Teredinibacter turnerae T7901: one gene and its partner. The protein of the gene in region 2 interacts with the protein of the main gene of each other region in a pairwise test. Links are inferred from orthologs where the notes say so. Each region holds a gene or a part of one and is shown on either strand. Other genes may lie near its edges.

Evidence for each region.
Region 1: the proteins of TERTU_RS11695 (region 2) and tusA interact in binary tests that used the Escherichia coli proteins (3 or more experiments, as listed by UniProt). The link is inferred for Teredinibacter turnerae T7901 from one-to-one orthologs.

Annotation. Positions count from the first base shown.
Region 1 is NC_012997.1:1,181,003-1,187,591, reverse strand. Bases 1,905-4,759 are described here. They hold tusA (sulfurtransferase TusA), read right to left. Parts: upstream 3,526-4,759; coding sequence 3,283-3,525; downstream 1,905-3,282. Other genes in these bases: rlmM (23S rRNA (cytidine(2498)-2'-O)-methyltransferase RlmM), read right to left, coding at 3,957-4,759; TERTU_RS04985 (antibiotic biosynthesis monooxygenase family protein), read left to right, coding at 3,655-3,936; TERTU_RS04995 (hypothetical protein), read left to right, coding at 2,336-3,043; TERTU_RS05000 (elongation factor P hydroxylase), read right to left, coding at 1,905-2,140. Outside these bases: TERTU_RS05010 (4-phosphoerythronate dehydrogenase), read right to left, coding at 1-649; TERTU_RS05005 (5'-3' exonuclease), read right to left, coding at 672-1,577; more of TERTU_RS05000, read right to left, coding at 1,574-1,904; more of rlmM, read right to left, coding at 4,760-5,009; TERTU_RS04975 (alpha/beta family hydrolase), read right to left, coding at 5,031-5,696; TERTU_RS04970 (YheU family protein), read right to left, coding at 5,705-5,941; TERTU_RS04965 (glycine cleavage system transcriptional repressor), read left to right, coding at 6,046-6,582. UniProt on the Escherichia coli protein: Sulfur carrier protein involved in sulfur trafficking in the cell. Part of a sulfur-relay system required for 2-thiolation during synthesis of 2-thiouridine of the modified wobble base 5-methylaminomethyl-2-thiouridine (mnm(5)s(2)U) in tRNA.
Region 2 is NC_012997.1:2,915,308-2,921,820, reverse strand. What follows is about bases 1,569-4,347. They hold TERTU_RS11695 (IscS subfamily cysteine desulfurase), read left to right. Parts: upstream 1,569-2,259; coding sequence 2,260-3,435; downstream 3,436-4,347. Other genes in these bases: sufB (Fe-S cluster assembly protein SufB), read left to right, coding at 3,478-4,347; iscR (Fe-S cluster assembly transcriptional regulator IscR), read left to right, coding at 1,741-2,235; trmJ (tRNA (cytosine(32)/uridine(32)-2'-O)-methyltransferase TrmJ), read left to right, coding at 1,569-1,655. Also shown: TERTU_RS11710 (inositol monophosphatase family protein), read right to left, coding at 1-719; more of trmJ, read left to right, coding at 870-1,568; more of sufB, read left to right, coding at 4,348-4,917; Fe-S cluster assembly ATPase SufC, read left to right, coding at 4,945-5,703; Fe-S cluster assembly protein SufD, read left to right, coding at 5,703-6,513. UniProt on the Escherichia coli protein: Master enzyme that delivers sulfur to a number of partners involved in Fe-S cluster assembly, tRNA modification or cofactor biosynthesis. Catalyzes the removal of elemental sulfur from cysteine to produce alanine.

The DNA of each region.
Region 1 (6,589 bases), 1.7 Mb from region 2 along the record:
CCTGTAAATAGGCTTTCAACGCGCGGTTGTCGATAACCTCCCCGCGCCCGGCATTCAGCAACAAGGCGCCGTCGCGCATAGCGCGGAAAAACGGTGTGCTCAGCATGTGGTGTGTGGGGTATGGACCGCTACGCGTGAGCGGCGTATGAACGCAAATGACATCGCAGGTGAACAGCGCGTCCCAATCTGCGAGGTCCGCATTCTGGTCTTGCGTAAGAAACGGATCGTAACAAACACAGGTCACACCCATTCCGGTGAGCGCGCGATGTAAGCTGCCGCCCACGTTACCGCAGCCAATAATGCCAACCCGAATATCCCGCGCGAGATACCCCAGATGTGCGAGGGCCGCTAGATCGTATTGCACCACGCCCTGGGCATTGCAGCCAGGCGCGCTGGCAAACCGGATTCCGGCTTCGGCCAGAAATTCTTTGTCCAGATGATCGGTTCCGATAGTACAGGTGCCGACAAACTTTACTTTGCTACCCGTCAGCAGATCTGCGTTGACGCGAGTAACAGAGCGCACCAGCAGTGCATCCGCCTCGGCCACATCTGCAGAACTGATCTCGCGGCCGGGTTTACGGATAATTTCGCCAAGATCGCCAAACAGGGCGTCCGCCAGTGGAATATTTTCATCAACAACAATTTTCATGGAGTATCCAAATACCTGTTTATCAAATTTCATTAAAAACCGAGTGTACAGACGTGCGAAATCCCGCCCCAAGACCCAGTTCATCAATAGTCGTGTCCAGCGCGGGCAAGTCGACAGGGCGACGCGTCACCCGGAATCGGGCCCCTAGCGGCGCGTCTGAAGCAACGCGGGCCAATTGGCGAGAAAGCTCAATCTGCGCCTCAGCGGCAGCGAGCTTATCCCCCAGCTTTGCCGCTCCGCGAATTGCACATTTTGCAACGCGATTGTAGTTGCGGCGTATCTCCCGCCAGCTACCAAACTCGGCTAACAGCGCCGCGGCGGTTTTCCCGCCGATACCCGCGACACCGGGAATGTCGTCTGACGGGTCGCCCACCAGCGCAAGGAAGTCTGCCATCTGCTCAGGGTATATGCCGTATTTCGCAAAAATCGCGTCGCTGTCCAGAGGTTCCCTGTCGGGAAAGTCCCAGAGCGTATCGCGCGCTGTGCGAATAATCTGGCTGAGATCCTTATCGCGCGATACAACGCATACCGACAAACCCCGCTTGCGGCTTTTCGCTGCCAGAGTTGCGATAAGGTCGTCGGCTTCGAAGCGCGGCGAGGCATAGGTTGCAAGGCCATAAGCGGCACTCAGCCCTTTGCAGGCAGCGAGCTGAAACGCGAGGCTTTCGTCCGGTAGCGCACGACTGGCTTTGTAGCCAGGGTATAGCTCGTTGCGAAAACAGGACGTTAGGCTCTCATCAAAACAACAAGCAATATACTTGGGCCTTACCGCCTTGAGAAACCGCAACAGCCAGCGCCCATACCCATACACCGCGGCCGTAGGCTGGTGCTCTCGGCCCCACCAATTATCGGGCAGGGAAAAGTAATACCGGAAGATATAAATGGAGGCATCGATCAGGTAAACGGTGTCGGACTGGGCAACACTCACGCGAAACTATCCAGTTCCTGTGGGCTATAGGCGTCGGCATCCAGATAGTTTTCGCCACCAAAATAACGAGCAAGCGCAGCGGCGAAATGTTTCGCGCGCGCCTGTAAACCCGTTGCACAGTATGCATGTACTTGCGCCAGAATCGCACGTTTGAACGCTGACGACGCCCCCATTCCCGCCATTAAATTGTCGGCACTGACGCGGAATCGGCAGGCACAGGCTTTGTGAAATATCCACTCCAGCGCTTGCGGCTTGACCTCGACCTTTTCAAACAAGGCCTGCTGCGCTGCGCTGCGGCCATCTGGCGCATACCAGTAGCCATAATCCACTTGCGCGAGTCGTTGCGGCCCGGCAATGCACCAGTGGCTCACTTCGTGCAAGGCGCTAGAGAAGTAATCCTGAGTAAAGACGATCGTGTTGACATCGCGCCCGCCGCCTCGCGGCAGGTAAATGGGTTCTTCACCTTGGCCTTCCAGGCAGGTGTTGTATTCTGAGTCGAGGAAGCATTGATTGAACAGTTCGACCAGCACCGCAGCGCTGTGAATAGTGGTGATGCAGGACATGAAAAGAATTACCTTGAGTGCCTGTGGTCGAATTAAATAGATAGCCGAGCAGTTGCTAAGTCACCTAAAAGAAATCTATAGCAAGCTATTGTGTTATCAGTGAAGTGCATATACTGTATATCGTGATGGTTCTTAAAATCATCGTGTCCTAAGCGCCATAGTGGTGTGCCTGGACCTCAACCTGGAGGTGGTATTATGAAGACCTCAAACCCTGGTCACAACTCAGATAACGTGATCGATCTCTTCACAGGGAAGCCCTACTCTTCGGCTAACGACAGCCGCATCATTCGTCTCTCCCCCGAACTCGACGGTCTGGAAATGCTTTACTCCAATGAAGCCAGCGAGGACAAATTTTTCAGCTTGAAAATTCTGTGCTGGGGACTCCGTGCGAATGGCGAGGTTGTGGGCCTTGTGCCCTGGCTCGACGACCTGGTGCCCTGTCCGGATATCGAAGATCCACTCAACGGCGCCTGGGAAGGGTATTACGACCCCGGTATCGATGAATTGTTTTTTGAACCACCCATCCACAAAATTGTGGAGCTGGAAACAGCCGCGGAATATTACGAAGTTCAGTGTGATAATCCGTACGATGTGGTGCAGGAAATTCCCGACACCATCGGCACCCACGCTGTACTTTCCGGTAGTGACGAGCACAGCTTGACGCTACAGGAAGTCGTTAGCTGGCGCTTGTTCAACGACGGAACTGTATGCGGCATGCTGGTCGATGAGAAAAAAGTGGAAAGCACGCCTGTGCTGCCGGGTGATAGCTGTTTATACCCGGCCCAGACCCAGCAAAAATTCCGCTATTTTTTCCAGCACCACATTGCCAACAAAATCAAATCTCAAGACCCGGAGGCACTCGCAGCCATCTCGCTGCTGGTCGAAGAGTCTTCTCAGGGCTGATACCAGCCCGAGTAGTCATTACTGACTGCGACACACAACTCCGTGATCTTCGGAGGCTCCCGCTGACTTCTGCAACGATGCGCCGTTATGCAAGCGTAATGCGCTTGCGGCGCAATAACCTCGAAGTACGATAGTAAAGTCCCATGCGGGTCACGTTGGCGTGGCGCAGGTCTGCGTGAGCAGAATCGTCTTACTGAGGCCGCAACAACCCATACCCCACGCAGCCACCTCACGCCTGATCAACCCTTGCGCACCAAAAACCGGTACTCATCGTCCTGCTGAGCGACCGCCACCAGCTCATGGCTCAAAAACTCACAAAAGCGGGCTATGTCCCGCTGCGTCGACGGGTCTGTTGCCAAAACCTCAATAACATCGCCAGACGCCGCATCTCGCACCGCATTGTGTAACATCATCACGGGTTCAGGGCATAAAAGCCCGCGCGCATCTATGGAATGCTGGTAGGTTTGATCAGAATGTGTCATTTTTTAAACCATTTATTCTGTTCACGAGAATTTATTCACGAATCGTTGATATGCCTTTACCAAAAGGGAAAACGAACTGGAGTATATTGCCCCAACGCGTGTTCCAAACCATAACAAAGGCGCCTCTCTATGATCCATGTGCTTATCGAACGTCACCTTCACGAAGGACAACTTGCCACCTATCTCGACCAGGCCAAACGGGCTCTACAACATACCTACGCTGTGCCCGGGTTTATCTCCGGTGAGGCCTTCTACGACTTAAACGATGAGAATCACCGTCTCCTGCTGTGCAAATGGAAAAGCCTTGAAAGCTGGCAACGCTGGCTGCAAAGCTCGGAGCGTCTTGAAATTTTGAGCCCGGTCCACGCCATACTGACACAGCCAGAAAAGATCACCTTACTCGACAATTAACCTTGCTCATTTTGGCAACGTCAGCGCAACTCAAGATGCCCGGTGACTTCCTCACGATCGTGATACAGCTGCTTAAATCGCAGTCTGTAATCGCGCCCTGCCGCAAGTAAACGCAGCTCGATTTGCTCGCGGCAACGCAGGACTTCTTTGTAACGTTGTTTCATCGGTAATTTGAGATTGAAAACGGCTTCGCGAAACCAGCTGTTTTCCGCCCAGCTGGCGATCATATCCGCTACCCGTGCAGGCTTGTCGGCAATATCGCAAACAAGCCAGTCCACAGGTTTAGGAGGGTGGTAAGCGAAGCCGTCTACCTGACGGTGCGTCACCTGCCCACCTTCCATTAAAGTTGGTGCCATTGGCCCGTTATCGACCGCATCCACAAACATACTGCGCGCCACCAACTGCCAAGTCCAACCGCCTGGCGCAGCACCCAGATCCACAGCCTTCATACTCGGGGCCAAACGCGTGTCCCACTCGCTAGCAGGGATAAAGTGATGCCATGCTTCTTCGAGCTTCAGAGTCGCCCGACTCGGGGCTTCGCGGGGAAACTTAAGCCGCGCAACGCCACCGGCCCAGCGCGGGCGCTGCCGCCGCGGGCAAACCCCAATAAATCCTTCACTGCCAGACAACAATAAAAGAACACCCAACCAGTCTGAGCCTTTTGCCAGTGGCAATTGCCGCTTTAGGTGACTGCCAACCCCACGGGTTAACTTGCTCAGGGCTTTACCCTCGTTGCTATCCACATTCAGAAAGAGCAAATCGGCAACCTCCTGGATGTGACCACTGAACGCCGCCTTAAATTGATTTTGCAACGGGCTCACCCGGTCATCAGCAGGTAAGCCGCTGATTGCGCCAGCGGAGACAAACCAGTCGCGTACAAAAACCAGCTCGTCGAACACGACGGCATTTATACAACGCAGCAATTCAGCACCGTCGTCCACCACGAATTGCACATACCCCTGACCATCGCGTGCTTTGGGGTAACCGTGTACTCCGTGGGTTGCCGTTACATCAACCAGCTCAGCCGCCAGTTCTTTCTCAAAGCCAGTACGGCAGAGCGCTACCAATTCCAAAATTGTCTCCAGTAAAATTTTTTAGCGGGATGTTGTTTGAACGAAAGTCGCGGAGGCGCTTGCCGCCTCTGCAATCAGCTGCAACTGCGTGCGACCCGATTTTTTTAGCGGTTTATAATCGTGGTCGCCCGAGTCTAGCCACATGACGTTGGTATGTGCACCTAAATCATAGCCCGTCACTTCCTGCGGCTTGCCAAACGGGTCGCGGGTACCTTGAAGGATCAACAACGGCTTTTGCAGCCCGCTCAGGTGCGCAGTACGCAACGAGTCGGGTTTAGCGGGGGGGTGAAACGGATAACCGTAAGCGATCCCTCCCGCAACGGCTGAGTCTGAGTGCACGGCCAACCACTCCGACGCGGCACGACCGCCCATAGATTTGCCTGCGACGTAAATCGGCAAGGTTGTTTGCTCCCGGGCAGCGGCAATCATTGCGCTCCAGGTCTCCAGCAGCACCGGCATCCGATTCGGCGGTGGTTTTCCCTCTCCGCGTCGGCGCCGTGCCATATAGGGGAACTCGAAGCGGACAACGTGTAATCCTGCAGCAGCGAGCGCGCTAGCCATTTCCCCCATGAAAGGCGAGTCCATCCCCAACCCGGCGCCATGGGCCAGGACTACCAAGGCACGCGGCCTAGCGGGAGTGTCGACTATTACGGGGAAATCACCCCACTGGGTGCAGGTGTCGGACATCGGACTGTTCAGGCGGTTTCTGTGGCAGGCGGTTGGTAATCGCGCTTGTTCACCAGGTTCACAGATTCTGATTCCTCATCGAACACGATAAGCACCTCACCCATAATAACTTGCGGCATGAGCGCTTCCACTTTGTCGGCCAGAGACAGTTCATGTTCGCCATAATCGGTGCCCTCGCGCGTAATATAGCCTTCAATCACGCCGCGCAGGGCTTCTTCTGTGAGCCTTTCAGGAGGAATAATCATGATGCAAACTCGCCTCTACCACTTTTGCGCGCAAATAATACGCTTATTGGTCTCGCAAAAGATATAATCCACGTTGGTGATTAATCCAGCGAACCAGAATAACTATGAATACAAATCTCATTCTAACCGTTATCAGCGATGACAAACCCGGCGTAGTAGAAGCGCTTGCGAGAACCATCGCCGAACACAACGGCAATTGGCTCGAAAGTCAGCTTGCTCACCTCGCAGGCAAATTTGCGGGTGTTGTGCAGGTGCAGGTGGCGAGTGATAGCGAATCTGCACTGGTAACACAATTGGAAGCCATGTCAGCGCAAAACATTCGCATATTTATCGATCGCGTAGAAAACAGCCGTTCGACTGCTGGCAATAGTGAACAAACGCTGTTTTTCCATGCCGTCGGCCCCGACAGGCCCGGGATTGTGCGCGAAGTTGCGCACACCTTTGCGCACTACGGCATTAACATGGAAAAGCTGGATACCCGTCTGTCGAGCATGCCCTACAGTGGTGAACCATTATTTGAAGCGGAGGGCACACTAACGCTTCCGCAGGGGCTGGATCGCACCGAGCTGGAAGAGCGACTGGATGATATTGCCAATCAACTGGCCATGGATATCAGTTTGCGTAACGTACCCTCGCTCTGATTTTAGC
Region 2 (6,513 bases):
CTCAGGTAATCGCTGTCGCCTTTGAACCCACTCAACATACCGCCGGCTTCACGCACGAGCAAAATACCTGCGGCCATATCCCATGGCTTTAAGTTCATCTCCCAGAAGCCGTCAAAGCGACCGGCTGCGACATAGGCCAAGTCGAGTGCGGCGGAACCTGGGCGGCGAATCCCTGCAGTCTGGCTCGCAATTTCACGCAGCGCGCCCAAATATTCGTCGATATATTCCAGCGCAAAACCATTGAATGGAATACCGGTGCCGATAAGTGCGCCATCCATACCTTTACGTGGCGAAACGCGAATTCGGCGACCATTAAGCGCAGCGCCTTTGCCGCGGCTTGCGGTAAATTCTTCGCGCTTGATTGGGTCCAGTACGATCGCGTGTTCCAGCTGACCCTTGTATTTGCAGGCGATAGAAACTGAAAACTGAGGAATGCCGTGCAAAAAGTTGGTGGTGCCATCCAGCGGATCAATAATCCACTCGTAGTCACTCTTTAAGGCGCCGGAGTTGCCAGTTTCTTCGCCCAGAAAACTGTGGTCCGGATAGGCTTTTTGCAGGTGGTAGAGAATTTCTCGTTCGGACGCCTTGTCCACTTCGCTCACGTAATCGTTGCGGCCTTTTTCCTCAATGGTGATTAAATCCAGCCGCTCGAACTGTTGCTCGATAATTTCGCCGGCTTTGCGTGCTGCTTTCAACGCAACGGTAAGCATGGGTTCCATAGTAAATCTCTTGATAAAGAACATGCCCGCAAAAGGGGCTGTAGGGGATGAGTCGGGGCGAGATTATACCAGCAAGCCGGTGGCGCGGCTATTCTGTAAGGCCCGGCTCTGGTACACTTCGCGCCCTCGCGAGTACAGGTGATTTTAGTAATGGCAGAACCCCAATTTCCAAATATTCGAATGGTGATGGTCAACACAACGCATCCAGGTAACATTGGGGCAGCGGCCAGAGCCATGAAAAACATGGGGTTGTCTGAGCTGGTATTGGTCGATCCGAAAGAGTTTCCCGCAGAAAAAGCCGTATGGCGCGCGGCGGGGGCGACTGATGTGCTTGAAAATGCACGGGTGGTCAGCACGCTTGACGAGGCAATATCGGATTGTGGTCTGGTTATCGGTACCAGTGCGCGCGAACGCCGAATTCCCTGGCCATTGCTCACGCCGCGCGAGTGTGGTGATCGCTGTTGGTTTGAGGCAGCCAAGCACCCGGTCGCAGTGGTGTTCGGTCGTGAAGATCGCGGTTTGACGAACGAGGAACTGCACAAGTGCAACTACCACGTGCATATCCCGTCCAACCCGGAATACAGTGCGCTTAATATTTCAGCGGCGTTGCAGGTGATTTGCTACGAGATCCGCATGTCCGCACTGACCGCGCAGGAAGGTAAGGCGCCCCATTTTGACGACTGGGATATGCCTCCAGCGGACAATGGCGCATTGGAGCACTACTATGCCCACCTAGAGGACACGCTGATTAAGCTGGAGTTTTTAAACCCGGATAACCCTCGTCAAACGGTAACGCGGTTGCGCCGTCTGTTTAATCGTATTCGTATGGATCAAATGGAGTTGAATATTCTGCGCGGGATGCTCACGTCCGTGCAGAATTACATATATCATACCGACGAAAAGATGAAAAACCTCTCCAAAAATGTGGATAATTAGACTATTAAACGTCCGGGGTAAATAGTTGACCGCATTACTCGGTTATTCGATAATGATCAAGCCATAATCACAAGGGTGAGCCATTATGCGATTAACTACCAAAGGCCGTTATGCGGTCACTGCCATGTTAGATCTCGCACTGCACGCGCAGCGTGGTCCAGTGAGTCTCGCGGATATATCCAAGCGACAGGGTATATCACTCTCGTATTTGGAACAGCTATTCGCCAAATTACGCCAGAACGCGCTGGTTTCGAGCGTTCGTGGCCCCGGCGGCGGCTACAAGCTCAGCCGCGAAGCGTCTGAGCTGTTCGTTGCCCAGATCGTCGATGCCGTTAATGAGTCCATCGATGCCACCAGTTGTGGGGGCGCAGGTAACTGCAACCAGGGCGATGTGTGCTTGACGCACTATTTATGGTGCGATCTGAGCGACCAGATTCACACCTTCCTAAGCGGTATCAGCCTGCAGAGCCTTGTTGATCGGCACGACGTGCAACAGGCTGCATTGCGGCAGGAAGAGCGCCAGGCAGGCAATATGACAAGCGTGGAGCCTGATCCCAGAATGATATCGGCTTCCAATTAGACAGAGCCTTAAAACTAACAAAGTATGCGTAAACCAGTTTATCTCGACTATGCCGCGACCACACCCGTGGATGACCGCGTCGCCGAAGCGATGATGGGTTGTCTGACGATGGCGGGTAATTTTGCAAATCCAGCATCGCGTTCACATATGTACGGCTGGAAAGCAGAAGAGGCAGTTGAAGTTGCTCGCGGCGAGCTGGCTGATTTAGTTGCGGCTGACCCGCGTGAAATCGTCTGGACCAGTGGCGCCACGGAATCCAACAACCTGGCGATCAAAGGCGTGGCTGAACTGGAACGCCCTTCAGACGTGCACTTTGTTACCTCGTTGATCGAGCATAAGGCTGTGCTGGATTGCTTTAAACATCTTGAAAGCCAGGGTTACAAGGTTACCTACCTGCAGCCCGGGCGGGATGGCCGAGTTACCGCCGATATGGTGGCATCCGCGTTGCAACCGAATACGCGGCTGGTTTCTGTTATGTTCGTTAATAATGAGATCGGCGTGGTTAACGAGATAGATGCCATTGCGCGTATCTGCCGGGAGCAGGGTGTTTTACTGCATGTGGATGCAGCGCAGGCGGCTGGCAAAATAAAGATTGATGTGGGCGAACTCGGCGCTGATTTAATGTCGTTTTCTGCGCACAAGTTTTATGGCCCCAAAGGCATTGGTGCACTCTATGTGCGCCGCAAGTCGCAGCTAAAACTCGCTGCACAGATTCACGGCGGTGGCCACGAGCGTGGAATGCGTTCAGGTACCTTGCCAACCCATCAGATTGTCGGAATGGGCGCAGCAGCGAAAATCGTCGGGGAATCCCTGGGCGAAGAAAATGCCCGGATTCTCTGGTTGCGTAATCGCTTCCTCAACGGTTTGTGCGGGCTTTCTGGCTGGCAGGTGAACGGATCAATGGATCACCGGGTTGCCGGAAATGCCAACGTCAGTTTTTCCGGCGTTGACGGTGAGGCGCTGCTGATGTCGCTACGCGATCTGGCGGTATCCACCGGTTCTGCCTGTACCTCGTTTAGTGTTGAACCTTCTTATGTCTTGAAAGTGATTGGTGTCAGTGACGCACTTGCGCACAGTTCGATCCGCTTCAGTTTCGGACGCTACACCACGGAAGATGATGTTGATTTTGCTGCGCAGACTGTGTGCGACACAGTAAGCAAATTGCGCGGCGAGTCCAGCATTGCCTCTAATCCCTTTTAAGCCTGAATTTTTCACCAGCATCAACGGTGAGGGTGTTTTACTATGTCTCAGGAACAAATTGATCACCTGATTAAAAAAGAATATGCCGCAGGTTTTGTGACCGATATTGAATCGGATACATTGCCTCCCGGTCTCGATGAAGACGTTATCCGCTTCATTTCCAGCAAAAAAAACGAGCCCCAGTGGATGCTCGACTGGCGTTTGAAGGCGTACCATGCCTGGCTCGATATGCAGGAGCCGGAATGGGCGCATGTGCATTACCCAAAAATCGACTTTAACGAAGTTTCCTATTTTTCCGCGCCGAAAAGCATGGCCGACAAGCCGAAAAGTCTGGATGAAGTCGACCCGCAATTACTCGAAACATACAACAAACTGGGCATTCCTCTGCACGAGCAGGCCGCGCTGGCGGGTGTTGCTGTTGATGCTGTGTTTGACTCAGTGTCTGTGGGCACGACCTTTCGGGAAAACCTGAAAGAAGCGGGCGTAATTTTCTGTTCTATTTCGGAAGCGGTGCACGAATATCCGGAGCTGGTACAGAAATATCTTGGCAGTGTGGTGCCGCAAAAAGACAATTTCTACGCAGCGCTAAACTGTGCGGTATTTAGTGATGGTTCTTTTGTGTATATCCCGAAAGGGGTGCGCTGCCCGATGGAGCTGTCGACTTATTTTCGTATCAACGAATCGAAAACCGGCCAGTTCGAGCGCACGTTGATCATCGCAGACGAAGGCAGTCAGGTGAGTTACCTGGAAGGCTGTACTGCACCCATGCGCGATGAAAATCAATTGCACGCTGCGGTTGTAGAGCTGGTGGCGCTGGACAACGCGTACATCAAGTACTCGACTGTACAGAACTGGTACCCGGGTGACGAGCAGGGTCGCGGTGGTATTTATAACTTTGTGACCAAGCGCGGCGTGGCGCACACCAATTCACGTATTTCCTGGACGCAAGTTGAAACCGGTTCGTCGGTCACCTGGAAATACCCCAGCTGCGTGTTGAAAGGCGATAACAGTGTTGGCGAATTTTATTCCGTGGCGCTTACCAACAATTATCAGCAGGCCGATACCGGCACCAAAATGATACATCTCGGCAAAAATACCCGTTCAACGATTATCTCGAAGGGGATTTCTGCTGGCAAAAGTTCCAACGCCTATCGTGGGCTGGTGCGAATGAATCCGGGCGCTTCAGGTGCGCGCAATTACACGCAGTGTGATTCGCTGTTGATTGGCGATAAATGTGCTGCACATACATTTCCGTATATCGAGAGCAAAAACCCGTCGGCGGTGGTGGAGCACGAAGCAACCACATCGAAAGTCAGTGATGATCAGCTTTACCTGTGTAAGCAGCGCGGCATCGACGAAGAGAAAGCTGTTTCCATGATTGTTAACGGTTTTTGTAAAGAAGTATTTAAAGAATTACCGATGGAGTTTGCGGTAGAAGCTGGAAAGCTTCTCGAGGTGAGCCTTGAAGGCTCTGTTGGTTGATTCCATATTGGAAGAATGAGCGAAAATATGCTGTCAATTAAAAATCTACACGCGTCTGTCGAAGATAAATCTATTCTGCAAGGGCTAAGCCTGGAAATTAAACCCGGCGAAGTTCACGCGATCATGGGGCCAAATGGCTCCGGTAAAAGTACCACGGGGCATGTGCTTTCTGGCCGCGATGGCTACGAAGTTACGGAAGGTTCCGTGGGCTTTCTGGGTAAGGATTTATTGGCGCTGGATACCGAAGAGCGCGCGCGAGAGGGGCTTTTCCTCGCTTTTCAATACCCGGTGGAAATTCCCGGTGTGAGCAATATGGAGTTTATGAAGGCCGCGGTAGATGCGGTGCGCGAGCATCGTGGTGAACCGGCGTTGGATTCCGTGAGTTTTATGAAAATGGCTCGCGAGTACTGTAAAGCGGTAAACCTCGACCAGAACTTTTTAAAGCGGGGCGTCAACGAAGGCTTTTCCGGTGGCGAGAAAAAACGCAACGAAATTATGCAAATGATGTTGCTGCAGCCAAAGTTATGTATTTTGGATGAAACTGACTCAGGCCTCGACATCGATGCGCTGCAAGTGGTCGCCGATGGTGTGAACGCGCTGCGCAGTGCAGACCGCTCGTTTATTGTGGTAACCCACTATCAGCGGCTACTCAATTATATCGAGCCGGATTTTGTTCATGTTCTGGCCAAGGGTAAGATTATTAAATCCGGTGATAAATCCCTTGCGCTTGAGCTGGAGGAAAAAGGGTACGGCTGGCTCGACCCGTCATTAAGCGGGGCAGTGTAATGGCGAACCTGATTCAACAGCTCTCAACGGCGCAGCAAGTAGGCAGCCTGGATTGGTTGGCGGCAGTTAACCAGCAGGGGCGCAATAATGTGCTGGGTTTTACGCAACCTGGACGCAAGACCGAAGCCTGGAAGTACACGAGCTTGCGGGTGCTGGACGACGGTCGCTTCCTGGAGCAATCCAATCAGGCAAGCCCGGATGCCGCAGTGTGGGATTCCGCGCATCAAATTGAAGGTTTGGATGCGTTGAAGCTGGTGTTTGTGAATGGCGTTTATTGCGCGGATTTATCCAGCGAGCTAGAGGGGTTACCCGATGGTGTGGAGCTTACGCCTTTTTCCCTGGCGACAGCTGAACAACAAGCGTCTATCTCGTGCGCGTTGAATTCTGCGGTCGTTGGCGAAAAACATTTTTTTGCGGTGGCGAACAGTGCGCAGGTCAACGAGGGCGTATACCTGAAAGTTCGGGCGAATACGCTGCTGTTGACACCGATACAGATTTTACATTTGCACAGCGAAAGCGAACAACAGCAGTCAGCCGTGCTCCGCGTGCTAGTAGACATGGGTGAGAGCAGCCAGGCCACTTTAATAGAGCAGTTTGCTGGTGGTGACGGCGTGGCGAACGTTTTTGTTAATAGCCTCAACGAGTTCCTTGTTGGGGACAATGCAAAATTCGACTACTACCGGCTAAATCTCGAAGCCGAGACTGTGCCGCATATTGGTGGAGTTCACGCAAATTTAGGGCGATGCGCCACGTTTAACAGTTTCTATATTGCGCTGGGCAGTGTGCTCAAGCGTCTGGATTTAGTTGTTA